DNA from 3 places in the Bacillus pumilus genome. Region 1 is predicted to be linked to each of the others. Evidence: riboswitches for the same ligand, from Rfam matches in the RefSeq annotation. Region 1 holds a riboswitch; each other region holds the start of a gene.
What was found. A riboswitch is a leader RNA that binds a small molecule or an ion and turns the genes downstream of it on or off. The one in region 1 is predicted to bind S-adenosylmethionine.
Positions count from the first base shown of each region.

Region 1 (10,643 bases):
CGGAGGATCAAGCTATACGCCTGAGCTTGTCGAAGGATTTATCAAACGATATCATGAATTGCCTATAAAGGAATTATGGCTCGTGGATATTGAAGCGGGTCAGGAAAAGTTAAACATCGTGGGTGCTCTCGCGAAACGCATGGTCGAAAAAGCCGGTCTGCCGATTGAGGTACACCTGACGCTTGACCGCCGGGAAGCCCTGAAGGACGCAGATTTCGTGACAACACAATTTCGTGTAGGACTGCTGGAAGCACGGGCTAAGGATGAGAGAATCCCACTTAAATATGGCGTCATCGGTCAGGAAACGAACGGACCAGGCGGCTTATTTAAAGGCCTTCGAACCATCCCAGTCATTTTAGATATCGTGAAGGATATGGAAGAGCTTTGTCCAGATGCATGGCTTGTGAACTTTACAAATCCGGCGGGCATGGTCACAGAAGCTGTGCTGCGCTACACGAATCTAAAAAAAGTAGTTGGACTATGCAATGTTCCAATTGGGATAAAAATGGGGATTGCCAAGGCGCTTGATGTGGATGTTGAACGGGTCGAGGTACAGTTTGCCGGACTCAATCACATGGTCTATGGATTAGACGTGTATTTAGACGGGGTCAGCATTATGGATCAAGTACTCGATGAATTAGGAAATCCGAATAGTCAGTGGTCTATGAAGAACATTGAAGCGAAAAACTGGGAACCTTCTTTTGTAAAAGGCTTAGGAGTGATCCCATGTCCGTATCATCGCTATTACTATAAAACAAAAGATATGCTGGAAGAAGAGCAAAAAGCGGCCCAAGAAAAAGGAACAAGAGCAGAGGTTGTCCAGCAGGTCGAGCACGAATTATTTGAGCTCTATAAAGATCCTGATTTATCGATTAAACCACCGCAGCTCGAAAAAAGAGGCGGGGCGTACTACAGTGATGCGGCATGTAACTTAATCAGCTCCATCTATAATGATAAACATGACATCCAACCAGTCAATACAGTGAACAGAGGGGCGATTGCCAGCATTCCGGCTGAATCAGCGGTTGAAGTGAACTGTATCATTACGAAGGACGGACCAAAACCAATCGCGACGGGTGATCTGCCTGTAGCTGTGAGAGGGCTCGTTCAACAAATCAAATCATTCGAGCGTGTGGCAGCAGAAGCGGCAGTCACAGGAGATTACGAGACGGCTCTTGTAGCGATGACGATCAATCCGCTTGTCCCTTCTGACGAAATTGCAAAGCAAATTTTAGATGAAATGCTCGAAGCACATCGTGAATATTTACCGCAATTCTTCAAATCAGTCAAAGCGTAAAACAAAATGGCCCCTTTATGGGGTCGTTTTTTTATCATTGCCCCATATGGAAATTCAAGAAAGAAGTGTATGATAGTAAAAAACAACATGTATGGCTTCAAAGAAAGGACGGTTTGAGTATGGTTGCAATTGGTTTAATGCTTTACGGCTTTATCGTTCAACCTCTGTTGAGTTATGGCACAGTGGTCTTGTTTTTGTATGGCATCATCGCTTCTTTTATTGGTCTTATTCGTCATAGACAGTATGTATGGATTTATGTTCTTCGCCTACTCGTTTGTTTTACCATTCCAGCAACCAACCTGTTGATGTATTTCGCAACAATTGGTGGAGATGAAAGAGACTTTGATTTTCAGCCGATGCCGTTTGTTTATTATCTTGTCTTTATCATAGAAATCATCATCGTTTTTTTACCAGAGATTTTTTTACTGATCGAAAGAAAGCGGAGCATCAAAGGGAAACAGTGGATATATATAGGGGCGATTTTGGGTGTATCGGTCTTGTTTTGGTGCACGATTTGATGGAAGGCTGACTGGACATCTAAGTCTATTTCGCCTTTTTGTTGCGTAACCTTTTTCGTCTAACCTTTACAAAAGTAATAGAAAGAACAAGGATAGAAATTCCGAGAAACTTAAATAGAAACCGGGTGTGGAACGGTGAATCGTCGAAACCTGTAGCGATGATGATCGATCCGATGCAAATACCAAAGAACGCTAGTAGATAAGTAAAAAACATACCATCACTCCTCAATGTGTTATTACCATTATAAGGTATATCAGAGAGGTAAATAAACAAAAAAAGAACCCTTCATGATTGAAAGGTTCTTTTACATGCTTAAGCTTGTTTGACGACCGAATCGACTTCTACTGTCCAGCCGAAGATATCTGGTTGTGTTCCTTTTTGAATACCCGTAATGGCTTCATACAATTTCTTCGATACTTCACCTGTTTGACCATCTTGAATCACATATGGCTGATCGTGATAAATTAATTCCCCGACAGGAGAGATGACGGCCGCTGTTCCAGTTCCAAAGATTTCTTCAAGCTCGCCTGATTGATGTGCTTCAATTAACTCATCAATCGAAATTTTACGCTCTGTCACTGGAATTCCCCAGTGTTTTAATAGCTCAAGTACAGAGTTACGTGTGATGCCTTCTAAAATGCTGCCGTTCAATTCAGGCGTCACGATTTCTCCATTGATTTTAAAGAAAATATTCATACTCCCGACTTCTTCAATGTACTTTTTCTCAACTCCATCAAGCCAAAGAACTTGTGAAAAACCTTTCGTTTCAGCAACTTGCTGTGCCTTGAGGCTTGAGGCGTAGTTTCCAGCTGTTTTGGCATTTCCTGTTCCGCCTTTAACGGCACGGACAAATTCGTTTTCAACGGCAATTTTGACAGGATGGATGCCTTCTTTATAGTAAGACCCCACTGGAGATAGGATAATGAGCAGCTTATATGTGCTTGACGGCGCAACGCCTAAATACGGCTCAGTGGAAATAATGAATGGACGGATATACAAGGAAGTGCCTTCTGCATCAGGTACCCAATCCTTATCAATGCGAATGAGTTCATTTAAGCCCTCTAAAACCGTTTCCGTATCAATTTGCGGGATACACAGGCGGTCATTGGATCTGTTTAAGCGTTCCATGTTCTTTTCCGGACGGAATAAGAGAATTTTCTGATCCTCAGAAACATAAGCCTTCAAGCCTTCAAAAACAGATTGCCCATAATGGTAGACCATCGAAGCTGGGTCCATTGGAATGGCCTGATAAGGGATAATTCTTGGATCATACCAGCCTTGATCAATGGAATAATCCATCACAAACATGTGATCTGTGAAGATTTTTCCGAATTCAAGTTGATCAGATTGAGGTTTTGGTTTTTTTGTTGAACTAAGTTCAACGCGGATGGGTTGTTTTGGCATCGTAAATCTCCTTGCTGTTTGATTATTTGAAAATTCTAATAATATGAAATAATTATGATTCTATTCTATACCTTCACAAAATATTAGCAATAGGTTTTCTGGAATTCAGACAAGAAATATCTGTTAAAGCGCTTTCCTTCTCTCTGCCGTCAGTCTGCCTCATGTCACCCCTTTTTAATAAAGAAATAAAATCCAAATACATTATTAACTGATTAATCTGACAATTTAAAAGCGGATAAATTACCTGTAAGATATTCTTTCAACCATACACCTTTTGACTAGTACATTGCAAGGGGCATTGTCATATTTTAATCCTCTTTTTTTTAACCGATAAAGAAAGAAGAGAAGTGAAAGGAGCAAACAACAAGATGAAACGAGCGATACCAGGCATTTTACTCATTTTATTCATGACCGTGATCAGCTTCGGCTGTCAAGCGATGACAGAGGAGGCTGGCGCCAAGCAGGGAACTGCCTATTACGTGGCGACAAACGGGAATGACAAAAGCCCAGGAACGAAGCAAAAACCTTTTCGCACGCTGAAAAAAGCGGCAAGTATGGCGAGAGCTGGTGCAATCATTTACGTGAGAGGCGGCACATACAAAGAGAAATTGATTGTTCGCCATTCAGGGACAAAGAAAGCACCTGTTATCTTTCAAGCTTACGGAAAAGAAAAACCTGTCATTAGCGGGGCTTCACTAAAAGGAAATCAAGCAGATGGCGGTCTTGTCACGATCGATCAAAAAAGTTACATTACCCTCAAAGGTCTGACGGTGGGACATCTCAAGACGAATAAGGAAGATCTGACCCCAGTCGGTATTTTCATCAAAGGAAGCGGGAAAGGCGTCAAACTTCTCAACAACCGAGTGTATGACATTCAGACGACACACAAAAATGGGAATGCGCACGGTATTGCGGTCTATGGAACAAAAGCTCCTGCAGCCATTGAAGACATTGAAATCAAAGGAAACACTGTTGAAAAATTAAAGCTTGGCTTCAGTGAAGCGCTTGTGCTCAATGGGAACGTCAAAAAGTTCCGTGTGACACATAACACCGTCCGCCACACGGATAATATAGGCATTGATTTAATTGGTTTTGAGAACGTAGCACCTTCTAAAAAGTACGATCAAGTCAGAAATGGTGTCGTATCTAGAAACAAAGTGTATGAGATTACGAGTGTAGGAAATCCAGCCTATGGCAAAGACATCTCCGCTGGCGGAATTTATGTGGATGGCGGGAAGGACATTGTGATTGATCATAACATCACACATCACAATGACCTAGGGATTGAAGTCACAAGTGAACATAAAGGAAAAATGGCAGATCGTATTCGCATCGAACACAATCAAGTGTATTTGAACCGTTATACAGGCATTTCAATTGGCGGCTATGATAAAAAGCGAGGCGGAACAACAAATACGACGATCTCACATAATATTTTATACAAAAATGACACAGCCGGCTTAGAAGGCGGTCAATTGTTGATGCAATATCAAGCCGTGAACAATCGAATCACGAGCAATATCATGACAGCGAGTGCCTCGCATTATTTAGTCGTGAATCTTTATGGAGTAAATCAAAAGAATATCTTCCAGAAGAACGTATATGACGACCGCAAAGGTGCAAAAGCATCACAGTGGGTATGGCGCGGGAAATGGATGGAAGGCTACAAAACGTATCTCTCTAAAAGCGGTCAAGATAAAGGATCAGCACATCTCAATCCACAATTTATGAATGAGAAAAAATATGATTTTCGCCTGAAGAAGTCATCACCTGCTAAGAAAATCATCGGAAATTAAGCAAGTCTGAATCGCAAACTCATTGTTTTAAATTTTCAAAAAAATCATTGACATTGATGTGACATCACATTAAAGTAAAGAAGACATTTCAACGAAAACAAAATTTCATAACGGATCTCTTATCAAGAGAGGCAGAGGGACTGGCCCTATGACGCCCGGCAACCGTTTCTACTATAGAAATTGGTGCTAATTCCTGCAAAGCTGTTACAGCTTTGACAGATAAGAGAGGAAGAATCCCGATACATGTTTCATGCAACGGTGATCAAGCCTCTCTTTCCAAGAGAGGCTTTTTTTCGTCTCTTTTTCAAATGAAAGAACAGTTTACTGGCGTTTTCCCACATTTTTACCTAGTTTTCCGATGTGAAAAATAAAAACAACTTGAGGAGGAACAGCAATGAAGCGTAACTATTTTACATCTTGTCTTATATTATTAACGGTATTGACCGTCCTATTAACAGGCTGCGGCACTGGATCAAGTGCAGGCTCAAAGACAAATGCGAACGAAAAGGTCTCCTTTGACAATGTACCGAAGCGATTTGCAAAGGGACAGGGAGCAAAAATTAAAGTCATTCGTAAAATTGGAGGAGATGATCATACAGCGCAGTTTTTAGCTGGGACGAAGGCAGAAGGTGAAGCGCTTGGCTTTACGGTAGATGTCTACACCGCAAATGGAGATACAGCGAAGTTCCATGACGCGATCTCTCAGGCGCTGGAAGAAAATTATGATGGCTTTATCATCTCTCATGGGGACGACGAGGCGACCGTCGCTGACGTGAAAAAGATCACAGCGAAGGGTATTCCAGTCGTAGCGTTCGATTCAAATCCTAAGCTGAAGGACATCAAAGGGGTCACAGTGACGTCTCAAGATGACGAACAATTAGCGGAAAAATCACTAGACGCACTCGTGTCTGACTTTAAAGGAACAGCAAATATTGCGTACCTCTGGGTAGATGGATTCCCGCCAATGGTGAGACGGAACAAGGTCTATCAAGAAACGCTCAAACAACATGCAGGGATCAAGGAACTTGACCGCTTTGGTATTGCCTCCTCTGATACGTCTGTTCAAACACAAAATGCAGTGGCAGCGATGCTGAATAAATATCCAAAGGGCAAACTTGACGCTATTTTTGCTACGTGGGATGCCTTTGCCATTGGCGCAGCAAGAGCGCTAAAGGAAGCAGGAAGAACAGAAGTGAAGATTTATGGGATTGATGTGTCAAATGCGGATCTTCAAGAAATGACAGCAAAAGACAGTCCATGGAAGTACACAGCAGCGGTTGATCCGAAGCTCATTGGCGCAGTTGACGTGAGAATTCTTGCGAAGAAAATTGCGGGTGAGAAAACCCCGTCTTCCTATGACCTTGAGGCCTCTCTCATCTCACAAAAACAGCTTCAACAATCAGGAAAGGCCATCAATATGGTCAATCTTGCAGACGAAGTGAAGGGGTTCGGTTCATCTACTGCCTTTGAAGAAGATTGGATGAAGACCTTGAAGAAGCATTATTCAAAATAAACGCCGTGCACTCTCTTCTATAGAGGGTGTTTCGTTTTTCAGATGATGATCATGAGAAGGAGGACATCTATGACTTCGCCGTTAGTTTGTATGAAACATATTTCGATTGAATTCCCAGGAGTAAAAGCGTTAGATCAAGTGAATTTCACATTAAAAAAAGGGACAGTTCATGCACTGATTGGAGCGAATGGTGCTGGGAAGTCCACGTTAATGAAAGTTCTTTCTGGCGCTCATTCGCACTATGAAGGAAGCATCCAAATCAATGGTCAGGCGGCATCGATTCAAACCCCAAAGGATGCGGCCTCATATGGTGTGCAGACGGTTCATCAAGAAGTGGATACAGCTCTCGTTCCCTACTTAAGTGTTGGTGAGAATATGATGATGCATCAGATTGAGAAAAAAACATTTGTCGAATGGAAAGAGCTGCACCGTAAGGCAGCTCAACGATTAAAAGAACTGGACATCGACATCTCCACAAAACGCCTTGTAAGTGATCTGACCCTTGCGGAAAAACAGATGGTGCTCATCGCCAAAGCCGTTTCAATCAAATGTAGCATTTTAATTTTAGATGAACCAACAGCTCCGCTAAGTCATACAGAAACAAACAAATTATTTTCAATGATTGACCGGCTGAAACAGAATGGAACGGGCATTGTGTTTATCTCTCATCGCATGCCTGAAATTTTCACCATTTGTGATGAACTGACAGTGATGCGAAATGGAACCGATGTCGCAGCTCATCTTGTTCAAAATACAAATCCGCAGCAGATCATTGAAGAAATGCTAGGTGCGCCATTAGAGGAGCAATTCCCGCTCCGTACACCGTTGAAGGATGCACCTATTGCCCTTGAAGTGAAGCAGCTAAACGACCAGCATAAATTACGCAATATTCATCTTCATGTGAAAAAGGGTGAAATTCTCGGAATTGCGGGCCTTGTCGGTGCTGGAAAAACGGAATTGTGTAAAGCCCTTTTCGGCGCCTCAGAAAAAACGACAGGGACTGTGAAGCTTCATGGTCAAACCGTTCGCATCACATCGCCTCATCAAGCCGTGAGAGCTGGAATGGCCCTTGTGCCAGAAGAACGGAGAAAGGAAGGGATTCTGACAGAAGAGAGCGTGGGGTGGAACTTAACGGCCGCAAGTCTTCGTTCATTCTCAAGCGTGTTCAGCTTTTTACATCGTTCGAAGGAAAAGCGGAAAGCAAACGAAATCGTCAAACGACTAGGTGTCAAAACCCCATCTCTTGAAGCAAAGGTGAAGCATCTATCCGGTGGAAATCAACAGAAGATTGCTATCGGAAAATGGCTGCTGGCTGAAGCGGATGTCTATCTCTTTGATGAACCAACTAAAGGTGTTGACGTTGGAGCGAAAAAAGATATTTTCACGCTGATTGCAGAGCTTGCCGCCCGCGGGAAATCTGTGATTTATGCGTCAAGTGAGCTGTCGGAGATTGCAGGGATCGCAGACCGAGTCTATGTGCTGTATGATGGCAGCATTGCCCGGGAAATGACTGCCCCAACGACTGAGGAAGAGCTTTTATATCATTCAACAGGAGGACAATCATGAGTGAACAACAAATTCCAGCCCCTGTGCAGCAAACGAAAAAACAGCGGCCATCCTTTCATCTATTTGATTTCTTTTATCGATATGGCACGATCTTAACCATTGCTGTATTGATTGTGGTATTTGCGGCAGCGAATCCAGCGTTTTTGCAATCAGGGAATATTATCAATATTTTACGGTCTATCTCCATTGTGACCATTATTGCGGTGGGCCTTACCATCTCCTTGGCAGTCAACGGCTTTGATTTATCGGTCGGATCAGTCGCAACGTTATCGAATGCAATTGTGATTTCTATGTTTGTGTGGTTTTCGCAAAACCCGCTGATTGCGATCCTCTCTGCGCTAGCGGCTGCCCTTATTGTTGGTTTACTCAATGCCTTGATGATTGTCAAAATGAAAATTCCAGATATGCTCATGACATTAGCCATGATGTTTATTATTCAAGGGCTGGCTCAGACGTATACGAAAGGGGCGACCATTTCTGAAAACATGGTGCTGCCTGATGGTACATTCTCAACGGGTACAATCCCTGCCTTTTTCAGCAAAATCGGACAGGTGCCATATATCATTCTCTTAATGGCAGTGATTGTGCTATTTGCACATGTTTTCATGACCTACACAAAGCACGGACGATATATGTACATCATTGGAGGGAATAAGGAAGCAGCTCGATTGTCCGGTATTCATGTGAATAAATATAAAATCGCGGCATATCTGCTTTCGGCTTTATTTGCAGCAATCGGCGGTATTGTGCTGGCATCAAGGGTAATGACAGCGGAAATAAATGCGGGCACACCATATTTAATGGATGGCGTAGCGGCAGCTTTTATCGGTTTTTCCGTCATGGGAGCAGGAAAACCAAATGCATTTGGTACTTTTATTGGGGCTGTGCTCATCGGTATTTTGCAAAATGGACTTGTGATGATGTCTGTCCCTTATTATGCGATGGATATTGTGAAAGGCTCTGTACTCGCCCTTGCGCTGGCGTTGACATATTATAAACAGCGAGGCTGACGACGTATTTTTTAAAACCTTTCGAGTCCCGTCTCCGTCTAGTAAACGGAAAGCGGTGCTGCCGCCGTTTCCCAAAAGGAGATGACAAAAAGAAATGAATATGTCAGCAACTCATGTAGAAGATTTGAAGAACGTCATGGAAGACTGGAAAAATGAATTATTAGTATATAAATTTGCATTAGATGAAATGGATACGAAGTTTTCAATCATTAGCCAGGAATATAATTTAATCCATGGCCACAATCCAATAGAGCATACAAAATCACGGATCAAATCCTTTGAAAGCATTGTAAATAAATTAGCAAGAAAAGGATGCGACATCACAACACAATGTGCCAAGGAGTATATTCATGATATCGCAGGTGTCCGTATCATCTGCTCCTTTATTCAAGATATCTATAATATTATGGATGTATTGAGGCAAAGAGAGGATCTAAAAATCCTTGAAGTGAAGGATTACATTCAACATCCAAAACCAAATGGCTACAGAAGTCTGCATTTAATTGTGGAAATCCCTGTGTACTTAACGAATCGTGTGGAGCATGTGAAGGTTGAGATTCAGGTGCGGACCATAGCGATGGATTTTTGGGCGAGCCTTGAACATAAAATCTATTATAAACTGCAAAACGATGTCCCTCATCAGCTAACCGATGAATTAAAGGAAGCGGCAGATATCGCCCATTACTTAGATGAAAAAATGCAAAATATTAAACGAGAAATCGATTAACGTATAAAAAAGAGCAGCTGCGATATTCACAGCTACTCTTTTTCTTGTTTAAGGATTGGTGCCGCGGTCTCTCTTTTGAATGATATCTTGAGATTGTGCAGATTGGCTCTCTTTTTGGATAGAAGCGCCAATAGAAACACCTGTTATCAAGAGTGTCAAAATCGCAGTTGTGATAAGCCATTTTTTCATCATACATCACTCCATATTCTTAACAAGTTTTTAAGGACAACGCCTTGTTCCAGAAATAAGTGGATTCTTCATGAAGTCCAATTTCTGTTAAGTAAGCAGCTGCATCCTGACAGATGGCTTCAAGATCGACAAGAAAATTCATAGATTCTAATTGATCACAATAAGACTTGATTTGCTCTATCATGTTGTCTTGCTGAAGCATAAGCGTTTCTAAAATAGATAATTTAAGAGAAATGTTTCGTTGTTTTAAATTTTCTGCTTTTTGAAGTGAAAGCTGCACATAATAGTGGAACAAACCAGGCTTTTTCAGCTTGAATAGTGCTTTTGTGTAGGCATACATGGCAAGTAAGTAGCCGCCTGGAGAAGACGTTTCAAATGTCTCGATCAATAAAGCCTTTTCTAGGAGCGGCACAGCTTCACTGTATTCATTTCTAAGACTTTTAATAAAAGCTGCATTGCAATACGCGTGACCAAGTAAATCTGGGTCTTCCATTTGTTCTAGTGAATGAATCACTTCTTCAAATAATGACTCTGCCTCATCATATTTTGATTGATCAGCATAATTCAAAGCGAGCATCATTTGACAGCTGATTGATTTTTTCACATAACATGGATCTGCGTC
Region 1 is NZ_LT906438.1:3,601,939-3,612,581, reverse strand. Features, by position in the region: gene CKW02_RS18910 (6-phospho-beta-glucosidase) at 1-1,297, shown strand, start outside; gene CKW02_RS18905 (hypothetical protein) at 1,417-1,815, shown strand; gene CKW02_RS18895 (branched-chain amino acid aminotransferase) at 2,129-3,220, opposite strand; gene CKW02_RS18890 (right-handed parallel beta-helix repeat-containing protein) at 3,589-5,016, shown strand; SAM riboswitch class I at 5,133-5,242, shown strand; gene CKW02_RS18885 (sugar ABC transporter substrate-binding protein) at 5,411-6,529, shown strand; gene CKW02_RS18880 (sugar ABC transporter ATP-binding protein) at 6,599-8,095, shown strand; gene CKW02_RS18875 (ABC transporter permease) at 8,092-9,105, shown strand; gene CKW02_RS18870 (GTP pyrophosphokinase YwaC) at 9,200-9,832, shown strand; gene CKW02_RS20375 (hypothetical protein) at 9,881-10,021, opposite strand; gene CKW02_RS18865 (Rap family tetratricopeptide repeat protein) at 10,041-10,643, opposite strand, start outside.

Region 2 (10,643 bases), 1.4 Mb from region 1:
ATTCATGATACGTCATGGAGAGGCAGATTACGTCTTTAAACAGCAGAAATAAAAATTCCGCACTTTTTTATGTGATCGTCCAAACCATTTGTTGTATTTTTCATATTTTGTAAGGGAGAAGAGGAGGTGCTTATATATGAGTTGTTACGGTTACGGTGGCGGTTCTTGCGGCGGCTACGGCGGAGGTTATGGCGGCGGATATGGATCAACATTTGTTCTTGTCGTTGTGCTTTTCATCCTTCTAATCATCGTTGGTGCTTCTTTCTTTAACTAAACAGTAAGAAGGTGAGGGAAGCAATAGGGGAGCCTTTTGCTTTCCTTTCTCTTTGGGCAAACAAGGCTTTAGGATAGGCACATATCTCGCCTATTATCATATAGTAAGGTGATTACTCCACAAAGAGGAGGCAAATGAATGGATAATAAATTCTTTAAAAGCGTTGAAAATAAAACGGGTGTGAATATGAACGATGTTTTTAAGCTTGCAGGTTCTTTGCAAAATGCCAACTTTAAAGATGAAGCAACGGTTCGAGGCGTCATTAAAAAAGTAGCGCAGCTTGCGAATAAACGTGTACCGAAAGAAATGGAAGACAAAATCGTTCAATCGATTACAAGTGGAAAAGAAAAGCTTGATTTCAATACCATCGCTAAAATGATGAACAACAAAAAATAAACAACAGGCTCTCCGCTTAGAGGGGGGCCTGTTGTTTTTCTGCGAATAATTCTCGGTTTTTCTTTAGAAGGGGATACAAAAAGCGCGAGCGATGAGCGGTTTTTCCTCGTCTAAATGATGGAACCGATAGATAAAGAGATTGTTCAGCTCTTGTCATAGCCACGTATAATAAACGGCGCTCTTCTTCCAAGGCTTCTTCTTCACCGTTTCTGAGTTCATCGAGTGAGAAATCATGAGGCAGTGCTCCGTCGACAACGCAAGTGATGTACACCGTTTGGAATTCCAGTCCCTTTGCACGGTGAATCGTCATGAGCTGAACACCTGGTTCGTCTGTTTTTTCCTTTTCGGCAGACTTCATATGTTCGGCGTGTGCGAGAAAGGCTTCAATCGTTTCAAAGCGTTTGGCGGCGGTTTTTACATCTCGTACATCATCAGCCCCTTTTTCAAGTACATTCGTATCATTCACTCGTTTTTTTAAGTAATCACCAAGTCCCATCTTTTGTTCAATAAACGCCACAGCGTCAGACGGCTTTAAATTTCGTAACGTGCGGAACAGAGGAACAATGGATTGCAGCTTTTTCTGTTGAAACGGCTGAATATCTGTTAGTTTTCCGAGTGCGTCGACCATTGAACAATCTTCCGTGATGGTCAGTGCCTTCATTGTGTTTAAGGTCTGCTGCTTTAAAAAGAAAACCGGAAGCAGCTGTTTCATAGCAGCCACATCATCAGCATCCTGACTTAAAGAGAGAAAGGCGAGAAGAACCCGAACAATTCGTCTGCTGTAGAAGGCTTTGACACCAGATTCCGTCTCATACGGAATCGCGGATTGATGCAGACGCTCATAAATCGCGCGGCCTCCCGTATTGGTGCGAAAGAGCACGCAGATATCACTAGGCTTTGCGCCGTTTTTGATTTTCTCCTGAATGTCTGCCACGATCATGGTCGCTTCCTCTTCCTCGTCATATGGATAAAAGAGCGTAGGTGGGATTGTCTCCGAACGGACGGCTTTTAACGTTTTCTCATAACGATGCTGATTTTTCTTAATAATGGCATCCGCACTTGCGACAATTGTATGATGCGACCGGTAATTGGCATGTAAGTGGACAATCTGAGCCGAAGGGTAGTCCCGTTTGAATTCAAGAATGAAAGCAGGGTTACTGCCCCTAAACGCATAAATGGCTTGATCATCATCACCGACACAAAATAGCTGCTCAGTTTCTCCAGCTAATAGCTGAATCAATTGATATTGAACTGGATTTATATCCTGAAATTCATCCACCAAAATATACTTGAACCGTTCTTGATATCGTTTCAGTAGTTCAGGCTGTTCTGTCAGCATGTGCAAGCAGGCAATGGCCATGTCATCAAAGTCAAATTGCTGATTGTCTTGTTTTTGCTGTTCATAAGATTGATAGATCGTCCACATGTGTTTTTCTTTTTCATCCTTCAAATCAGGAAGCTCGCCTGGTAAAAAAGCATTTTTCCAAAAGCCGATCGATTGCAGGACTTGATCGGTAGGGTAGTTTTTTTCATCTAGTCCTTCATTCATGATGGCTTTCCGAATGTACTGTTCCTTCTGCCAATCAAACTTGATCAGGTGCTGGCCGTTCCATTTGTTTGCGTCATCGTGAAGCAGCATTTTATAAAAAAGACTGTGGAAAGTGCCTGTCACCACTTGGCTTGCTTGTGATGGGTGAAGCTGATATTGCTTGCGCAGTCTTTCTTTCATTTCACTGCTGGCTTTTGTGGTGAAAGTCACGAGTAAGATATGGTGAGCAGGAATATGATGATGTGACATGAGATAAGCCGCTCTTGCTGTCAGGACTCTTGTTTTCCCGCTGCCAGCGCCAGCCAGCACTAGCATCGGACCGTCTTTATGTGTGACAGCTTGAAGCTGTGGTGTACTAAAGGTGATATGCGGAAAGAGATCGATGGTATGTGCTTGTTCATTCTCTTCTAAATGTATCGCATCACTAAATTGAATCGACTTTGGTTCCTGCCAGTCATATGATTCATTCGTTTGCGAGATGATTTGTTTACCTGTTGGAAAACGGAAGCCCCCAAGTTCTTTATAAGAAGCACTTTCCTTTTGTTCTGCGTGTTTTTTCTGATCTTCTTGTTCTTCTGCTTGTTCACACAGCTCTTGCTGAGACATATGTTTATGAATAAAGGCAGGTTCTTCATGTATATTTAATCTGAAAAAGACTGGTTGTCCGCAATATGGGCAGAATAAGTGCCCTTTTTTTCCCTCGTCATGGAGGAATTGATAATGTTCTCTCGAATACGTATGTAATGAGATTGTTCGATCATGTCGTCGTGCGCATTTCAAAGCTAGTCCTCCAATAGTTAATCAATCTTAAAAAGAAACACATCTAATCATATCAAATGAGACGTGTTTCAAACAGTCATAATTAGGGAATAGTAGAGTAGAAGAGAAGCAAAGGAGGCGTTCTTGATGGGATATATAGCCCCGATTCAGCCGGATCTGTATTTTCAATATATCAATCGTCCTGCTCCTCAGGATAAAGAAGACTACGCGAAAGTAACTAAGGTTACTCGCACCTTTCATGACAAGATATACAGAGAGCTGGAGAAAAAAGAGGACTTAGTGACAGAAGCGGAAACGAAAGTACAACAAAAAAAGCGGGAACGCTTTGTACGAGATATGTTTATGGAGGAAGGTAAAGGCGTTCATATTAATACGTATATATAAATGATTGCGCTTTCTTCCATTGACGAACGATGATAAAGAAAGAAAAGCCAGGGCATCATGAATGCTCTGGCTTTTTCTTTTGGTCAAACAGACAGTGTTTTTGTCATTTTGACATGTGCGATTCCTGCTTCTTCAAACGGTTCAGATACGGCTTTGTAGCCTTTCTTTTCGTAGAAAGGAAGAGCTTGGACTTGTGCGTGCATAACCGCTTCCTTCGCTCCATTCGCAATGGCTTCTGTTTCCAGCGCTTCTAATAGTTTGTGGCCAAGGCCGAAAGCGCGCGCCTCTTTTAACACACAAATTCGTTCTAGCTTTGCCTTTGGCCCTTCAATGATCCGCAATCTAGCGGCTGCCTGAGGCTTCATTTCATCGTTATAAATGACAAAATGAATGGCCTCGTCTTCTAGTTCATCTATTTCAATCTCTATTGGGACTTCTTGTTCTTTGACGAATACTTCTTTTCGAACGTAATATGCATCTTCTCGTTGTGTTTGTGCTGTTGCGATGACTGTTTTCAAGTGTACTTAACCCTCTTCTCCTAAAATAAATGTTTCATAGACGGTCCAAGATCCGTTCTCTAATTGATATAAAAGGTGGAAGCGATCCACTGTTTCTTCATGGTCAATCTTTCTCAGCTTTAATGTGCCAAGTACGTCTGAATGCTCATCATCTGATAGTTTTTGAGCCACTGTTACATGCGGAACAAAGGCATATTCAGGTGTACCTTCAAGTGGATCTGCGTACAATCTTTCATTGAGCGCCATGATTTCCTCGTTCGGTTCTACTTTCATATAAATGACGTTGTTTACAGGAGCGAATGAACTGAATTTTTTAATACGTAACGTAATAGGAGAAACATTTTTTGCATACTCTCTTAACGTTGAGACGACCTCAGCCGCTTCTAGATCCGTTAATTCAAAAGGTGTTCTAAGTGTTAAATGAGGCGGTATGAGTGCATAGTTCGGATCATAACGCTTCCGGTAAGAGTTCGCAATATCTTGCAATTTTTTTGATGGAAATATAACAACTCCGTATTTCATCTTGTTCCCTCCTGATTAAGAAAGTATTTATTATTGTTTATTATAACAAAATTCAGTTGATTAACGAATATGGGAGCATTCTTTTTAACGAAGGCGCAATGAGCGGCTGCCAAAACGTCCATTTATGATCCCCTTCGAATGTCTCAAATAAATAATCCGCACCTGACTGTTCAAGAAGTGCCTTTAAATCGTCGTTTGGCTGAATAAAATCAAGCACTTGGCCATCTGTCGTTTTCACAGCCGTTTCTTCCAGTCCAATTTGATGGATAATTGCATAATGAGAAAGGGCTGTCGACTGTTTAACAGCTTCTAAGACTGACTCATCAACGTAAGGTGACTGCAAAATGAGTCCGCCAAATAAAGAAGGATAATCAATCGCTGTCATAAGAGAAATTGTAGCACCTAGTGAATCACCAATAAACGTGCGACCTGAGCCAATTTGATAGGTTGGATAATGCGTATCAATATAAGGGACAAGTTCATTTGCTAAAAAGCGTTTATACGCTTCAAATTTTGTGCCGTCTGGATGATACGTATTCCGTCTTTCCGTGACATTTTCATAAGGAACACCAATGATAATGGAGCGTTCCATTTCTTTGTTTTGCATCAATTCTTCTGCCTGTCTGCCTATTTTGCCTAAGCGGAAATAATCATGACCATCCTGGGCAATGATGACATGATATGTATAAAGGGGGGAATAATTGACTGGCAAATAGATCAAAAGGGTCACATCCGCCCCAAGTTCTTTTGAATGTAATGTTTCTTCTTGAATAATGCCTGTTTTCTTCACCATAATCCATTCCTCCAGCTAACCGATTTCATCACAAAGTGAAACGTTTCCATTCATTGTAACATGAAAAATAGCGTTGTTCCTATATGCTAACATGCAATCAATTCAGTTAACACCGAATCTGTTATAAAATACAGAAAATTTCAATTAATTGTTCAGATTCCTCTTGAAAAATGAGATTTAATGCGTTACAGTATTAGGAATTAGAACAGACAGACAACACATTCTTATCGTGAGAGGTGGAGGGACTGGCCCTTTGAAACCTCAGCAACCGGTATGCATCACTTCATGTGATGTACCAAGGTGCTAAATCCAGCAAGCAGCTTTTTTGCTTGGAAGATAAGAGGAAGCGATTAAAACCCCTTCTTCTTATGAAGAAGGGGTTTTCTGTTTTGAAATCAGATTTTTACTTAGGATGGTGTCAAATGACAGAACATGTGGAAACGACATTAGCGCAAATTGGAAACCGCAGCGAAGAGGCGACTGGTACGGTCAGTCCCCCCGTTTATCTTTCAACAGCCTACAGACATAGAGGCATAGGGGAATCAACCGGATTTGATTACATTCGTACGAAAAACCCAACAAGACAGCTTGTAGAGGATGCGATTGCTTCACTCGAAAAAGGGACGGCCGGATTTGCCTTCAGTTCGGGAATGGCTGCGATCCAAACGATCATGGCGCTATTTGAAAGCGGTGATGAACTCATCGTCTCATCAGACCTATATGGCGGTACATACCGTTTGTTTGAAAACGAATGGAAAAAGTACGGCTTACGTTTTCTTTACGATGATTTTTCAGATGAAGACTGTTTACGCTCTAAAATCACGCCAAACACAAAAGCAGTCTTTATTGAAACGCCGACAAATCCACTTATGCAGGAAGCGGATATTCAAAAAATAGCGAAGATTGCAAAAGAACATGGCGCTTTGGTCATTGTCGATAACACCTTTTACACACCCGTTTTGCAAAAGCCGATTACGCTTGGAGCGGACATTGTCATCCATAGTGCAACCAAATATTTAGGTGGACACAATGACGTTCTTGCCGGGCTTGTGGTGACAAAAGGAGAGAAGCTCTCTGAAGACATGTTCCAGCATCAAAACGCAATTGGCGCCGTTTTATCTCCATTTGACTCATGGCTGTTAATGAGAGGGATGAAAACACTGGCTCTTAGAATGCGCCAGCACGAGGCAAATGCGAAGGAGCTAGCTGAGTTTCTAAAGAAACAGCCAGAAATTCAAGATGTCCTTTACCCAGGCAAGGGAGGAATGCTGTCATTCCGTGTAGCCGAAGAGGACTGGGTCAATCCATTTTTAAAGCAGCTGAAAACGATATGTTTTGCTGAAAGTCTTGGCGGAATCGAAAGCTTCATTACGTATCCTGCGACGCAAACGCACATGGATATTCCTGAGGAAATTCGCATTGCAAACGGTGTGTGTAACAAACTGCTCCGTTTCTCCGTTGGTATTGAGCACGTAGATGACCTGAAGGCAGACCTAAAGCAGGCACTATCACAAGTAAAAGAGGAGGTACATGCCAAATGACCACACATGATTGGACATTCGAAACCCAACTCGTTCATAATGCATTCAAAACAGACCGTTCAACAGGTGCAGTCAGTGTGCCGATTCAGCATGCGTCCACCTTTCATCAAAGCAGCTTTGATGATTTTGGTCAATATGATTACTCAAGGTCGGGGACTCCTACACGTCAAGCATTAGAGGATACGATTGCGGCGCTAGAAGGAGGAACTCGAGGGCTTGCTTTTGCATCAGGCATGGCAGCCATCTCAACCGCTTTTCTTCTATTATCAAAAGGAGATCACGTCCTTGTCACAAGAGATGTGTACGGTGGTACATTTCGGATGATCACCCAAGTTCTTTCGCGATTTGGCATTGAGCATACCTTTGTGGACATGACGGATTTGACTGAAATCAAAAGAGGCATTCAATCGAATACAAAAGTCATTTACATGGAAACGCCGTCAAACCCGACTCTAGGGATTACGGATATTGGGGGAGTCGTCCAGCTTGCCAAAGAACATGACTGTCTGACATTTTTAGATAATACATTTTTAACACCCGCTCTTCAGCGTCCGCTCGATCTTGGTGTTGACGTTGTCCTGCACAGCGCAACGAAATTTTTGAGCGGTCATAGTGATGTACTGTCAGGGTTAGCTGTAGTGAAAGACGAGAAACTGGGTGAGGAGCTTTATTCGCTGCAAAACTCCTTCGGTGCGGTCCTTGGCGTGCAGGATTGCTGGCTCGTATTAAGAGGGTTAAAAACCCTTCAGGTCAGATTAGAAAAAGCAAGCCAAACGGCATTTGAACTCTCTTCATTCCTCAAAGAGCATCCTGCGGTGAAAAAAGTATATTATCCAGGCTTAGATGACCATCCTGGTGCAGACATTCAGCGAAAGCAAGCAAGCGGAGCTGGAGCAGTTCTTTCATTTGAATTAGAAAACGAAGCAGCGGTCAAAGAATTAGTGGATGCTGTCACATTACCAGTATTCGCCGTCAGCCTAGGCGCCGTCGAATCCATTCTGTCATACCCGGCCAAAATGTCACATGCCGCTATGCCAAAAGAAGAAAGAGAAAAAAGAGGGATTACGGACGGTTTACTTCGATTAAGTGTAGGAGTAGAAAACGGAGAAGACCTCAAACGCGACTTCAAACAAGCACTCGATCAACTAAAGCCCGTTCTTGTCAACCAATCATAAAGGAGAGAAAAAAGCCGGCACAGCCGCCGGCTTTTTGACCTTTTTTCAATAAAACCATTGACGATGTATCATGATAGTTATATAATAGAGACTGTCAGTAACAGAAAGCCCAGAACTGATACATAACTTGATTCCGTAGCTCAGCTGGGAGAGCGCTACCTTGACAGGGTAGAGGTCGCTGGTTCGAGCCCAGTCGGAATCATCGTTGAAACCCTTGCCTAGCAAGGGTTTTTTGTTTTTTTTGACAACGAATATTCGTTCTGTTTCTTTTGATTGGGGACGAATGAGGGCCGAACTTTATCCACCAGATTGTTTCTCAGTATTTTTAGGATCAGAACGATTTAAGTGTTCTGCGTTGTTAAATTCTAATTTATATGTAGCATGACCATAAATATCTCATGTTGTTTTAGCACTAGCATATCCCGCTCTTTTCTGAATAGCATTAATGCTCTCACCAGCCTCAAGAAGCAATAAATGGGCTTTAAATTACGTCAGATTGAACGAGCATTGAAGAACAGTCTTGATGAACTTGATTATAATATAATCGAGAAAAAGTATCTCACGTCATGCCTGGTTAAAGATTTAGAGGTATGCCAAGAATTGGGGTTAAAGAAGGATTGATACTATAAATTAAAAAAGCAAGCTACATTTAATCTTTCCACAGCCCTTGGAATCATTTAGTTACTTGAAGAATAAAGGATCTAAGAAAGTAGGGGTCAATGTAAAATTAACCCCTCTTTTTGTAAGAATTTAGCGTTCTTTTTATGAGTCTCTTTAAGGGTTGATGGTGATGGACTTAGTTACAGGTGATTTATTAGAAATTACAGTTGCTGTGATTTTAACTTCTTTTGTTGATTTCTTTAATAAATTTAATTCTGATGAAAAACCTCCATCTTTATCAGTAGTAGATATTTGAGGTTCTAAAATACTTTCAGATGAACTTGATAAATTTACATTAACATGTTGTAAAGGAAGTGTATTGCATGATACTTTTCCTTTAACTTGAAAACACAAATCTTCCTTTTGGATAATTTCTAAAGTGATTTCAGGGCAGCTTGTTTTAACAATGAAATCTCCTTCTTTATAAACTCTTCTTCCGCATCCGCAGTTCCTAGCCATATTTACTCACATGCCTTTGCCAACTCTTTAATATTAGAAGTTTTGAACACACGTATCGCATGGGCCACCTGCATTTTTAAAGACAACATTGTCGACTAGGGCCTGACTACCTTCAGACGGATCACCAATATTTTGAAAAGTAATACATGCGGTAGTCGCTCCTGGTGGTGCACAAACTGTTAATGAATAATTTTGAAAGACACTTTGAGGTTGGTTAGATACCGCTATAATATGCGGAATACCCTCTGTAAATATTGGGTTAGTTGTCACTGTTCCTTCAGCAGTACCCGTATTAGTGATTAATGGTGGGCATGTTTGTGGTGGGAAGGAAACCGATGCAACTAATACACCTTGTGCTCGCACATCACCTGCAAACGTAAGAGTAAAGCAGCAGCCTTCTGAAACAGGAACAATTTGGTTGATAAAGCCAGGAGTTGCTACTGTCCCAACTGGTGGGTTAGGGTCTAAACCTAGAATACTAACCGATTGTATGGTCGGTGTTGTGGGACTTCCGACAAAACGACCACTATGAGCATCTGGGAAATCAACTACAGTAGCAGTAGCAGATGTCCATGATGCTGGTGGTTCCCCAGTATCTGATAAATCAAACCCAGGGTTAGTTAAAAGATTTGTACATGGACAGCAGGCTTCTCCGGTAGGACCAGTAGCTCCAGTAGCCCCCGTAGCGCCGGTAGGACCAGTAGCGCCAGTAGCACCAGAAGGACCGGTGGCGCCAGTAGCACCAGAAGGACCGGTAGGACCTGTGGCGCCAGTAGCACCAGAAGGGCCAGTAGGACCGGTAGCGCCAGTAGCACCAGAAGGGCCAGTAGGACCTGTGGCGCCAGTAGCACCAGAAGGGCCAGTAGGACCTGTGGCGCCAGTAGCACCAGAAGGGCCAGTAGGACCTGTGGCGCCAGTAGCACCAGGGGGGCCAGAAGGACCAGTAGCACCTCGTCTACCTGGTTTTCCTGCTGGTCCACGCCTTCCAGGAACACCAACTGTCTTTATACAACAACAAACATCTAACCATTCTCCACAACGACAACATCGCCTATTGCTCATTTGAACTCACTCCTAAAAAAAAATGTAATCAACACATCATATTAAATGAGGAGAATTATGTAAGGGCCGTTGCGGAAATGAAAAAAATTTAAATTTATACAAGGGAAAAACGATAAAATGGGGGATAAAAAGGGGACCTTTTTTCCTAAGTGGATCATCGTATGATAGAGACAAGCAAAACGAACGTGAATATTTTGTCCAGAAGGAAGAACCTGCCGGCGCTGATCATTGAGCATTTTAAGTGCCTTGATTGGTGTTCGCTTTTTTTATTGGGAGACGCGCTTTTCCCTTATCAATGGCGTATCTGGATACGGAACAAAGGTGATGAGGAATTTGGCCATAAGAGAGGGACATTCTGAGCTGGATAGCAGTTGGTCTGCGGCAGACGTATCAAGGACAGTTTTTCATTTTATGATGATGAACTGTACTTGGCATCCTCTCGGAGAGTAATCATCATTGCAAAATCTATTTAAGCGAATAGCGTAAGGTGGTGCTTATTCGGCAAGGAGAGTATGAACATGAAGATCAGA
Region 2 is NZ_LT906438.1:1,185,718-1,196,360, forward strand. Features, by position in the region: gene CKW02_RS05895 (hypothetical protein) at 1-52, shown strand, start outside; gene CKW02_RS05900 (YjcZ family sporulation protein) at 137-274, shown strand; gene spoVIF (sporulation-specific transcription regulator SpoVIF) at 413-670, shown strand; gene CKW02_RS05910 (UvrD-helicase domain-containing protein) at 687-2,999, opposite strand; gene CKW02_RS05915 (hypothetical protein) at 3,126-3,383, shown strand; gene CKW02_RS05920 (GNAT family N-acetyltransferase) at 3,467-3,901, opposite strand; gene CKW02_RS05925 (YjcG family protein) at 3,908-4,423, opposite strand; gene CKW02_RS05930 (alpha/beta hydrolase) at 4,476-5,216, opposite strand; SAM riboswitch class I at 5,438-5,559, shown strand; gene CKW02_RS05935 (methionine biosynthesis PLP-dependent protein) at 5,639-6,757, shown strand; gene metC (cystathionine beta-lyase) at 6,754-7,932, shown strand; tRNA gene CKW02_RS05945 (tRNA-Val) at 8,062-8,134, shown strand; gene CKW02_RS20115 (hypothetical protein) at 8,707-9,051, opposite strand; gene CKW02_RS20440 (collagen-like domain-containing protein) at 9,085-10,113, opposite strand.
Region 2: another riboswitch for S-adenosylmethionine. It lies ahead of CKW02_RS05935 (methionine biosynthesis PLP-dependent protein); the one in region 1 lies ahead of CKW02_RS18885 (sugar ABC transporter substrate-binding protein).

Region 3 (10,643 bases), 1.8 Mb from region 1:
GCTGATTCGCATGCATTCCTTTACCCCGCAGCTGACAAGAAAAGATGGGAAGGAGTATTTCTATTTATTAGAACTACAGCATGTCCAAGGCGAGATGAAGACATTCGACTCTCTCAGCCAGCTGCTTGACCGCTTTTATTTCGGCAAAGCTGAAAGAGACAGAGTGAAACAACAAGCGTCTGACCTTGAACGGTTTGTCATAAATGAAAAAAAGAAAAATGAAAACAAGCTCAAAAAACTGAACAGAACCCTTGAAGAATCTCAAAATGCCCATAAATACCAGCTCTATGGCGAATTGCTAACAGCCAATTTATATGCCATCAAAAAAGGGGATAAAGAAGCGACTGTCATCAATTATTACGATGAAGATGGTGGAGAGATCACGATACCGCTCAAAACAAACAAAACCCCTTCTGAAAATGCGCAAGCATATTTCACAAAATATCAAAAGGCAAAAAATGCAGTAGAAGCGGTCAATGAGCAAATTGAGCGGACGCATGAAGAGATTGCTTATTTTGATGAGTTGATTCAGCAGCTGTCCTCTGCCTCACCGAAGGATTTAGAGGAAATGAGAGAAGAGCTTGTTGAAGGGAAGTATTTACGCGCCAAACAAAAGCGCAACGCCAAAAAGAAAAAAACGGCGGCCATTCAGCTTGAAACGTATGAATCGTCTCAAGGGATTCCGATATTAGTCGGAAAAAACAACAAACAAAACGAGTATTTAACCACAAAGGCGGCTGCCCGTGACGATATTTGGCTGCACACGAAAGATATTCCTGGATCACATGTCGTCATCCGTCATCAAACGCCTGACGAACAGACGCTACTTGAAGCGGCTCAAATCGCTGCCTACTTCTCGAAGGCAAAGGAGTCGAGCTCCGTTCCTGTCGATTACACGAAAATCCGGCATGTGAAAAAACCAAATGGAGCCAAGCCCGGATTTGTGACGTATGATCAACAGCAAACATTATTTGTCACGCCTGACGAAGATGTGGTTCTTAAGCTGCGAAAATAATAAAAGCCGATAAAATCCTTTCAAGAGATTTTATCGGCTTTTTCTTTGTTGTTTTTTTCTTTCGATATAGAGAGCATCAAGTGCATCTACATCCTCTTGTTCAAGCAATGTCTCAATTTCCGCAGCCAGCTGTTTTGTCCGGGCTGGGCTTGCACCGCTTGTAGAGACTGAAATCGTCACTTTCCCTGCTTTGACCACCTTTGGCACGATCACATTGCCAAGCTCTGATTGGCTCACACAATTCACAAGCTGGTGAGGCCGTGCTGTTTGTGCAATCCATTCATTTACCACCGGATCATTTGTAGCAGCGACAATGAAAAATGCATCCTCTACATCTTGAGCTTCCACTTTCTTTTCTTTCCAATTCAGGTTGTATGTATCAATGAGACGTGCCATCTCTTTAGAAATATCAGGACTCACGATGGTGATATGGCAAGGCTCTATGCATAGCACCTCTGCCCTTCTTGCGGCTATTTTTCCACCGCCGGCGATGAGCACTTGTTGATTGGTTAAATCAAGATGGACTGGAAGCATGGCTTTCTCCTTGGAAATGAAACGCATCGTCTTTGTTTAAAATGGTTTCTTGCACGCGTTCAATATAAGCTGCTTTTACATGCGGATGAAAGCCAATATACCGGCATACCCGGACAGCTTTCAGCCTCTCTCTCGCCTGAGCCGCTTCGCTTTCAATCTCTTTCATTAAAATACCCGTAAACAACAAGTAAGGAACGAGATAAACAGGCGCATCATCATGTGCTGTTAATTTCGCAAGAACATCTCGGTAATTTGGCTCACATGCTGTAATAAAACATGGCAAGACCTCAGCAAAAGGAAGCAGGCGCCGGACATCGTCCGCAATGCCAAACACATCTCGCTTCACATCTGGATCAGAGCTTCCGCGGCCAATTAAAAGAATCCGTGCTTTCCCGCCTTGATATCCTGCTTCTTCAATTCTTGCAGCAACTGCTTTTGTCACTTCTTGATTGACCCCAATTGGTTTCCCGTATGTGACCTTCACTTGCGGGTATCGTTTTTGAAGTTTCTCAATCTCAACTGGAATATCCGATTTAGCATGCATAGCAGTTAAAAGGAGGAGCGGGACGATCGCAATGTGTGTAGCTCCTTTTTTCACACAGGCTTCAAAGCCTTCCTCTATAGAAGGGGCTGTTAGTTCTAAAAAACAAATTTCTTGTATTTCGGCTTCTACTAACGGCATACAGCTTTTCATAAAAGAAATGGCTTTATCTTGTGCTTCTTTTACCCTGCTTCCATGCCCAACATAAAGTACAGCTTGTTTCATGCGGCTCCTCCCTCTCACTTGTATTATTCAGACGAAAAGACACGATCAATGTACGTGTCTTGTCTTTATCAATCTCATTTCTCAATAAGGGCAGGTTCAAACCAGTTCAGCTTTTGGTGAAAATGAACGACATCTCCAACAACTATTAAGCTTGGATGCTCGATGCCTTCTTTTTCAACGGTTTCAGACAGTGTCGCCACAGTGCAGCAAGTCGTCTTTTGCCTTGTCGTGGTTCCCCAGTGTATAAACGCTGCTGGCGTTTCTGGATCACGTCCATTTTTTATAAGAAGCTGCTGCACTCTTTCTACGTTTTTGACGCCCATGTAAATCACAAGGGTATCAATCCCTGTAGCCAGTGCCTCCCACTTTTCTTCAAAATGCTCATCCTTTTGATAGTGACCCGTGACAAACGCAACATTCGAGCTGAATTCACGGTGCGTCACAGGAATGCCTGCATAAGCAGCTGCTGCAATACCAGAGGTAATCCCCGGGACAACTTCATATGGAATTCCGTGCTCAGCTAAGCATTCGATTTCTTCACCGCCGCGGCCAAATACAAAGGGGTCGCCGCCTTTCAGACGGACGACAACATTCCCTTCCTTTGCATGGGTCACAAGGGCTTCATTGATGGCTTCCTGTCTCATCGTATGATGATTCGGGAGCTTGCCACAATAGATTAATTCCGCCTCGGGTTTGGCGTGGGCGAGTATTTCTTGATTGACAAGACGATCATATAAAATGACATCTGCCTGCTGTATTGCCTTAAGGGCTTTTAATGTAATTAAGTCTGGATCCCCAGGTCCAGCCCCCACAATGTATACTTTCCCCATCGTGCTTTTCTCCCCCTGCCATCAGGCGATTATTTCGCTTTTCCCTTTACATAATCAACAAGACGCTGTTTGGACTCTTCACGCGATAATTCACCTGTATCTAGAACAAGCTCAGGTGCAGCTGGCTCTTCATACGGCGAATCAATCCCGGTAAAAAATGGAATTTCGCCATTTCTAGCTTTTTTATATAACCCCTTTGGGTCACGCTCTTCGCATACGTTCAGATCACATTTCACAAACACTTCGTGAAATTCTCCCGCTTCAACTAACTGTCTGACAATGCGGCGGTCTTCTTGAAATGGTGAAATAAAAGCCGTGATGACAATCGTTCCTTGCTCAACAAATAATTTCGCCACTTCTCCGATACGTCGGATGTTCTCTTTTCTGTCATCATCTGAAAACCCTAAATCTTTATTCAATCCATGCCGCACATTATCGCCATCAAGAACAGTGACTTGATAACCTTGTTCAAACAGCTCTCTAGCCGCTGCATTTGCGATTGTAGATTTACCTGATCCACTTAGACCTGTGAGCCAAATAATGCCGCTTTTATGATTGTTTTTCTGTTGATATTCTTTTTTTGTAATAGATGAATCATGCCACACGATATGTTCGTTGCTCATGTCATACCCTCCCATTAAGATACCGTCGTTTTTAATCCTTCGATTAATGTTTCAATGACTTCTTTTCGGCTGAACGTGCTTGGCGGTAATTCTCCGTTTCTCAGCATCGTTCGAACCTTTGTACCTGAAAGAATGATATGCTCGCTTTTATCGTGAGGACATGTTTTTGGTGTTGCCATTGCTTCACATGTATTACAGTAGAAGCTATGTTCAAATTTTAACGGGGTAATGCCAATTTCTTCGCTTGTAAATTGTTCAAATAACTCCTGCGCCTCGTATGTGCCGTAATAATCACCAACACCTGCATGATCTCTTCCCACAATAAAGTGAGTACAGCCGTAATTTTTACGAACAAGCGCGTGAAAGATTGCTTCCTTTGGTCCAGCATAACGCATTGCCGCAGGAAAAACACCTAAAAAGACGCGATCCTTTGGGTAATAACCGTTCAATAACACTTGATAGCTTTTCATTCTCACGTCTGCCGGAATATCGTCTGATTTTGTTTCACCGACAAGTGGATTTAAAAACAAACCATCGACGGTTTCAAGTGCTGTCTTTTGAATATATTCATGGGCACGGTGAACAGGGTTTCTCGTTTGGAAACCAACAATCGTTTTCCAGCCGTTCTCTTTAAAATGACGTCTTGTTTCTTCCGGCTCATACGTAAATTGAGGGAATGGTTTTTCGCTTCGTTTCGTCAGTGTAATTTTACCACCAATGTACGTATCACCGCGTTCAAATAATTTTTTCACGCCTGGATGATTGCGGTCATCAGTTTTATACACATTTACCGCTTCTTTTTCCTTATCTGGTGTGTATTGATCCTCTACTTCAATCACGCCATATACAGTTCCATTATACGATAGACGCACAATCTCGCCTCGATGGATTTCCGCTGCCTTTTCCTTTGTCACTGGCAGTGTAATAGGAAGAGACCAAACGACACCACTTGCTAGCCGCATACTGCTCACAACCGCTTCATAATCAGCTTTTGTTAAAAACCCTTCAATTGGACTATACCCGCCAATTGCTATGAGTTCAAGGTCTGCAAAAGAGATAGCATCTAGTTCAATTTCCTTTGCAGCCGTGCTGAGGTCATACTCTTCATTTACTCGATTAATTAATACGCCACCATGTGGTGTTAAACTCATTTGTTCATCTTCCTCTCAATGTTCATATTTATTAGATGTAAATAGTCGGATTTGTCGTTAAATCCCGCCGCCCTGTTCATGAATCGAGCTGCTTTCATTTTTGACTGCCTTCATCAGACTTAGCGCACCAAGTGAGGCAAGCAGTACACTCATCATGATAAAGATAGAGTAATAGTCCCCTTTTAAGAAAAGACTCACCAGCAAATACGATAGACTAAGTGATAAAAAGGGTGATACTACCCACACTTTCAGCATTTTTTTCACCACATGTTTATGAAAAATATTAGGTCCGCCTTTTGCCATGCCAAGTCCAATGATAGACGAGGAGGTGATTTGGGTAAGTGGAACTGGCAGCCCAAAAATAGAGCTGACGATGACAAGTCCAGCACCGGTACCGGAAAGCAATATCCCTTCGCCCGTTTGATAGCGGGTAATTTTCTTTCCGTTTGTTTCCAGTACTCTTCTACCAAGCAAGAGGGCTCCAATGGCGACGAAGATTCCGCCATAAAGTGTTCCTTGCCCAACTGACAAAACGCCCGCGGCAACAAGTGGACCGACTGCATTTGCCACATTGTTCATACCTGCTGAAAATGCTTCTAAAAATCCACTAAGGATTAAAACAATGGATAAAATGACTGTTCCTTTTTTAGACAGCTTACGTTTAGGGAACATTCTGATGATTTTGACTACAACAAAGGTAAAAAGAAAGGCGACAAGCGGAATGATAACCCAAAATGCCACAATGACTAAAATGGATTTCACATACAATACTTTATATGCGACCGCGACACCAACTACAGCTCCTACTGTCACCTCACTCGTTGATAAAGGGATGGCCATCAGATTCGCTATAAAGAGTGATAATGCAGCAGAACCAATAATAATACAAACAATTTCAAGTGTAATGACGGATTCAGGCATAATTCCAGAGCTAATCGTTTTGACAACCTCACCACCGCCAATAACTGAACCTGCTAAAATCCCAACTGCACATACACTGAGTGCATAGATCGGCTTTCGAATCGCACCTGATCCGTACGCGATGCCCATCGAAGCTGCTGCACCACTCGCGCCAATGTTTAGAGCGAAAAATAAACTAAATAAAATTGCGGCAATTTCCATACACTATGCTCCCTTACTCATGTAATCCGCACTCAGTCTTAGCTGTGCCTGACCATCTGCCAGACCGCAGATCCTCGGCAGTAAATGCTGGCTGTGTACACGGGGCACACCCGATACTTGGATATCCCTGATCATGTAGCGGATTATAAGTAAGTTCCTCTCTAGATGCATATCTCCATATGTCCTTCCACGTCCAGTGGATAAGCGGACATACTTTCACTGATTTGAATTTTTCATCCTTATTTAAAAAGTTCGTCCCTGCTCGCTTAGGAGACTGCTCCCTCCTTAAGCCAGAAAGCCATGCCGGATAGCCAGATAGCGCTTCTTGCAAAGGAATGACCTTACGCATATGACAGCAGCTTTGAGGATCTGTTTTCCATAGTTGATCACCATGCTGCTCGTTTTGCTCCTCAACCGTCAGCTCAGGGGTTTTCAGCACAATATCTAAACCCGGGTATCTTTCCTTTACCGCATCAATTGTGTCGTACGTTTCCTTAAAATGCAGACCTGTATCTAAAAAGACAATTCTTGCATCCTTTTTTACTTTCGCAATCAAATCAATGAGGACGATGCCTTCAATACCAAAACTGCATGCATAAACGAGCTGATCACCATAATGACCGTATGCCCATTTCAGCACAGATAAGGCCCCTTTATACAAATCATCTTCTTGAAATGTAATGGACGGCTCTTGCCAATTTTCATAAGTTAACATTGTTTCTCCCCTTCCGGAGTATCACTACTCTCCGCACTACGTCAACTGAATTTTTTCTGTCTTCTTCCACTTGGATCACTTGACCGTCCTGAACAATCAGTGTAACTAAACTGAATTCATATCCCCAATCAGTTTCTGCATAGGCTTCAATTAAGTCTTCATCCTGCTTTTGCTTCACTTCCCCCTCACCGTTAAAATAAAAAAACTTCCTTTCATTCCGAAAGAAAGATGAGGAAGCTCACGATTTCCTTATCTTTCAAAATAGAATCATTTTGCAGGAAGTAGCACCTTGCAAATTGCAGGTTGCCGGGCTTCATCGGGCCAGTCCCTCCACCTCTCTGGATAAGTGTTTTAATTTGTCTTAAATATTAACACAATTCAAACAAAAGTCAACCCGACTTTATTGATAGGATTAGTTTTTATTTAAATTTGAGTCTATTTTACTATTTTTAACCAAATAAAAAAGCTGTGCGGGTATGCGCAGCTTCATATTGTATTCAGCGTGACAGAAAACCTTTGCAGTCCTGACAAAGAATGCGAGGGTTTGTCTACACGAAGCTATTTAGACGATTTCTTCCATCCAAGATTCAGAGGAAGGATCTTGTCTCCAGCGTTTTAATTTATTCATAGCAGAAGGCTCAATCGCTTTCAGCTCAAGTGCCACGTCTGTCAGGGTGTCATAGTCTGTTAGGGTGACATATGGAATGTTTTTTTCTTGGAATGCTGCCGCAGCTTTTGGCAGACCGTATGTGAAGATCGCGGCAACGCCTAGTACGTCACAGCCCGCTTCTTGAAGAGCAGCGACCACTTCAAGCACACTGCCTCCTGTTGAAATCAGGTCTTCTACGACGACCACCTTTTGGCCTTTTGATACGGCACCTTCAATTTGATTTCCTTTTCCATGTGCTTTTGGCTTACTTCTGACATAACACATCGGGACGTTTAGACGATCTGCTGCTAATGCCGCATGCGGGATGCCTGCTGTTGCAGTACCAGCAATCACCTTCGCTCCCTCAAAATGAGTGAGAATCAACTCTTTAAGACCTTCAGCAATGTCGTGTCTAACTTCTGGATAGGACAAGGTGAGACGGTTGTCACAATAGATCGGTGATTTGATACCGCTTGCCCATGTAAACGGTTCGTCTGGTTTCAATGAGACCGCTTTGATTTGTAATAGGTGTTTAGCAATTTTTGTTTTCATCTGGCAGTCACTCCCACTCTTTCAAAATTTGATGATAGGCTTCCAATGGTTTTTCAGCTTTTGTGATTGACCTTCCGACAACAATTTGTGAAACACCTTGCTCTTTTGCATAATCAGGGGTTGCCACACGCTTTTGATCATCGGTTTGATCATTTAGTAAACGAATCCCTGGCGTAACAGTGAGGAAGTCAGGTGAGATGTGCTCATGAAGAGCTTTGGATTCATGAACAGAGCAAACAACACCGTCTAGTCCACTTTCATGTGCCAATTGACCGTACCGGATGACAGTCTCTTGCAGCGGACGGTCTATGAGTAATTCGCTTCTCATCATGTCTTCAGATGTACTCGTCAGCTGAGTCACTGCAATAATGCCCGGACGTTTTTGCCCAGCAGGCGTTCCGTTTTCAAGCCCTTCTAACGCAGCTTGCATCATCTGTTTCCCGCCAGCAGCATGTACATTGACTAGATCAACGCCAAGTGCGGCAAGCCGGTTCATTGCTTTTTGCACCGTTGTTGGAATGTCATGTAATTTGAGGTCGAGGAAAATGTGACAGTTTTTTTCTTTAATTGCGTCAAGGATGGCAGGTCCTTCTTGGTAAAACAGCTCCATGCCGACCTTCACAAATAATGGTGTCCCTTCAAAGGGTTCTAAAAAGGCGAGCGTCTCCTGCCCTGATGGAAAATCAAGCGCGATGATGGGCAAGTGCTTCATGTTTCCAGCTCCTTCCGATACATTCCTCTACAGATGAATACCCGTAGGCTTCTAATACATTTGGCAGTTCTTCAATGATTTCTGGGCAAATAAATGGGTTCACAAAATTGGCTGTGCCAACAGCTACTGCACTCGCACCTGCTAGTAAAAATTCAAGTACATCTTCAGCATTTTGCACTCCGCCCATTCCGATAATCGGGATAGAAACCGCTTGACTGACCTCATGTACCATGCGCACAGCGACAGGTTTGACCGCAGGGCCTGATAATCCGCCTGTTTTATTGGCAAGAATCGGTTTCCCTGTTTTTAAATCTAAACGCATACCGATTAACGTGTTAATCATCGTGAGTCCATCCGCTCCAGCATATTCAATCGCTTGAGCAATCTCCACAATATTAGCTACGTTAGGAGACAGTTTGACATAGACAGGAACGGAGGACACGTCCTTCACCGCTTTTGTCAATGCTGCTGCCATGTGAGGATCTGTACCAAAAGCAATTCCGCCAGTTTTGACATTCGGACACGAGATATTCAGTTCAAGGGCATGGACATTTTTTGCTTGGCTGATCTGCTTCGCTACTTCAACATAATCATCGACCTGTGAGCCAGCGACGTTTGCAATAATAGGCGTATCAAACTGCTCAAGCCAAGGCAATTCATTTTCCAGCACGCCTTTTAGGCCAGGATTTTGAAGACCGATGGCATTGAGCATCCCGGCACCTGTCTCTGCTACCCTTGGTGTCGGGTTGCCAAATCTCGGTTCTAAGGTTGTGGCTTTGATCATGATACCGCCAAGCACGGATAAGTCGTATAATGAAGCAAATTCTCTCCCGAATCCAAAGCAGCCTGATGCAGGGATAATCGGATTCTTTAAAGATAAGCCTGGTAACTCAACGTTTAGCATGACAACGCCACCTCCTCTGCTTTAAATACAGGTCCGTCCAGACAGACTTTGACGTAAGCTTTTTCGTGCTGATCGGTATGACAGACACATGCAAAGCAAGCACCAATTCCGCAGCCCATTCGTTCTTCCATTGAAATGTAGACAGGCTTATCGGGGTAAGAGTCTTTTAGTGCTTTTAACATAGGGGTCGGCCCGCAGGAAAGCATGACATCAAAGCTCAAATCATTCTCTTCAATGACACTTGTCACGAAGCCCTTTGCGCCGTATGTCCCATCAACTGTTGCGATAAATGTATCTCCGAGTGCTTGGAATTTCTCCTCGTAAAATACATCCTTTTTCGATTGAAAGCCAAGGACATGCTTGACGATGACGCCTTTTTTCGTTAAACGTTTGGACAGCTCATATAAAGGCGGTACTCCAATTCCACCACCGACTAGTAACGCTGTCTGACCTGGCTGAACAACTGAAGGATCGTACCCGTTGCCAAGCGGCCCTAAGACATCGATGGATTCCCCATCCCGCCTTTGGGAAAGAAGCTTTGTGCCCTCTCCCTCTGCGCGATAGATGATGGTTGCTTCTTGCTTCTCGGCATGAATATTGGCAATACTGATCGGTCTTCTCAGCAGCGGTGTCATGGACTCGCTGACCTTGATATGAAGAAATTGTCCAGCCGTTTGAAAGGAGTCCACAAGGTCACCTTTTAATGTCATTTCGTAAATATGATCAGCGATCTCTCGATTTGAGACGACCGTCAAGTATGCTTTTTTCATATCGTTACTGTCACCTCAGCATTCGTTTTCACTTCTGGCATTTCGTCCGCTCTAAATGTCATGCTTTCTAGTACTCTTAAAATCGCTTCTGCTGTATCTAGCGACGTTAAGCAAGCTACGCCATTTTCAACAGCTTCACGTCTGATTCTAAAGCCGTCTCTTGCCGGCTGTTTTCCTTTTGTCAGAGTGTTGATGACAAATTGGGCTTCCCCGTTTCGTATGACATCGAGAAGGTTTTTGCCTTCTTCTCCTATTTTGCCGACAACACTTGATGGGATGGAGGCTTGTTTTAAGTAATTC
Region 3 is NZ_LT906438.1:1,512,322-1,522,964, reverse strand. Features, by position in the region: gene CKW02_RS07675 (Rqc2 family fibronectin-binding protein) at 1-1,015, shown strand, start outside; gene CKW02_RS07670 (precorrin-2 dehydrogenase/sirohydrochlorin ferrochelatase family protein) at 1,046-1,549, opposite strand; gene CKW02_RS07665 (sirohydrochlorin chelatase) at 1,530-2,315, opposite strand; gene cobA (uroporphyrinogen-III C-methyltransferase) at 2,390-3,145, opposite strand; gene cysC (adenylyl-sulfate kinase) at 3,175-3,768, opposite strand; gene sat (sulfate adenylyltransferase) at 3,783-4,919, opposite strand; gene CKW02_RS07645 (sulfate permease) at 4,977-6,041, opposite strand; gene CKW02_RS07640 (phosphoadenylyl-sulfate reductase) at 6,055-6,756, opposite strand; gene CKW02_RS07635 (DUF2292 domain-containing protein) at 6,743-6,934, opposite strand; SAM riboswitch class I at 7,003-7,105, opposite strand; gene pyrE (orotate phosphoribosyltransferase) at 7,319-7,957, opposite strand; gene pyrF (orotidine-5'-phosphate decarboxylase) at 7,965-8,669, opposite strand; gene CKW02_RS07620 (dihydroorotate dehydrogenase) at 8,641-9,573, opposite strand; gene CKW02_RS07615 (dihydroorotate dehydrogenase electron transfer subunit) at 9,567-10,343, opposite strand; gene carB (carbamoyl-phosphate synthase (glutamine-hydrolyzing) large subunit) at 10,340-10,643, opposite strand, start outside.
Region 3: another riboswitch for S-adenosylmethionine. It lies ahead of CKW02_RS07635 (DUF2292 domain-containing protein); the one in region 1 lies ahead of CKW02_RS18885 (sugar ABC transporter substrate-binding protein).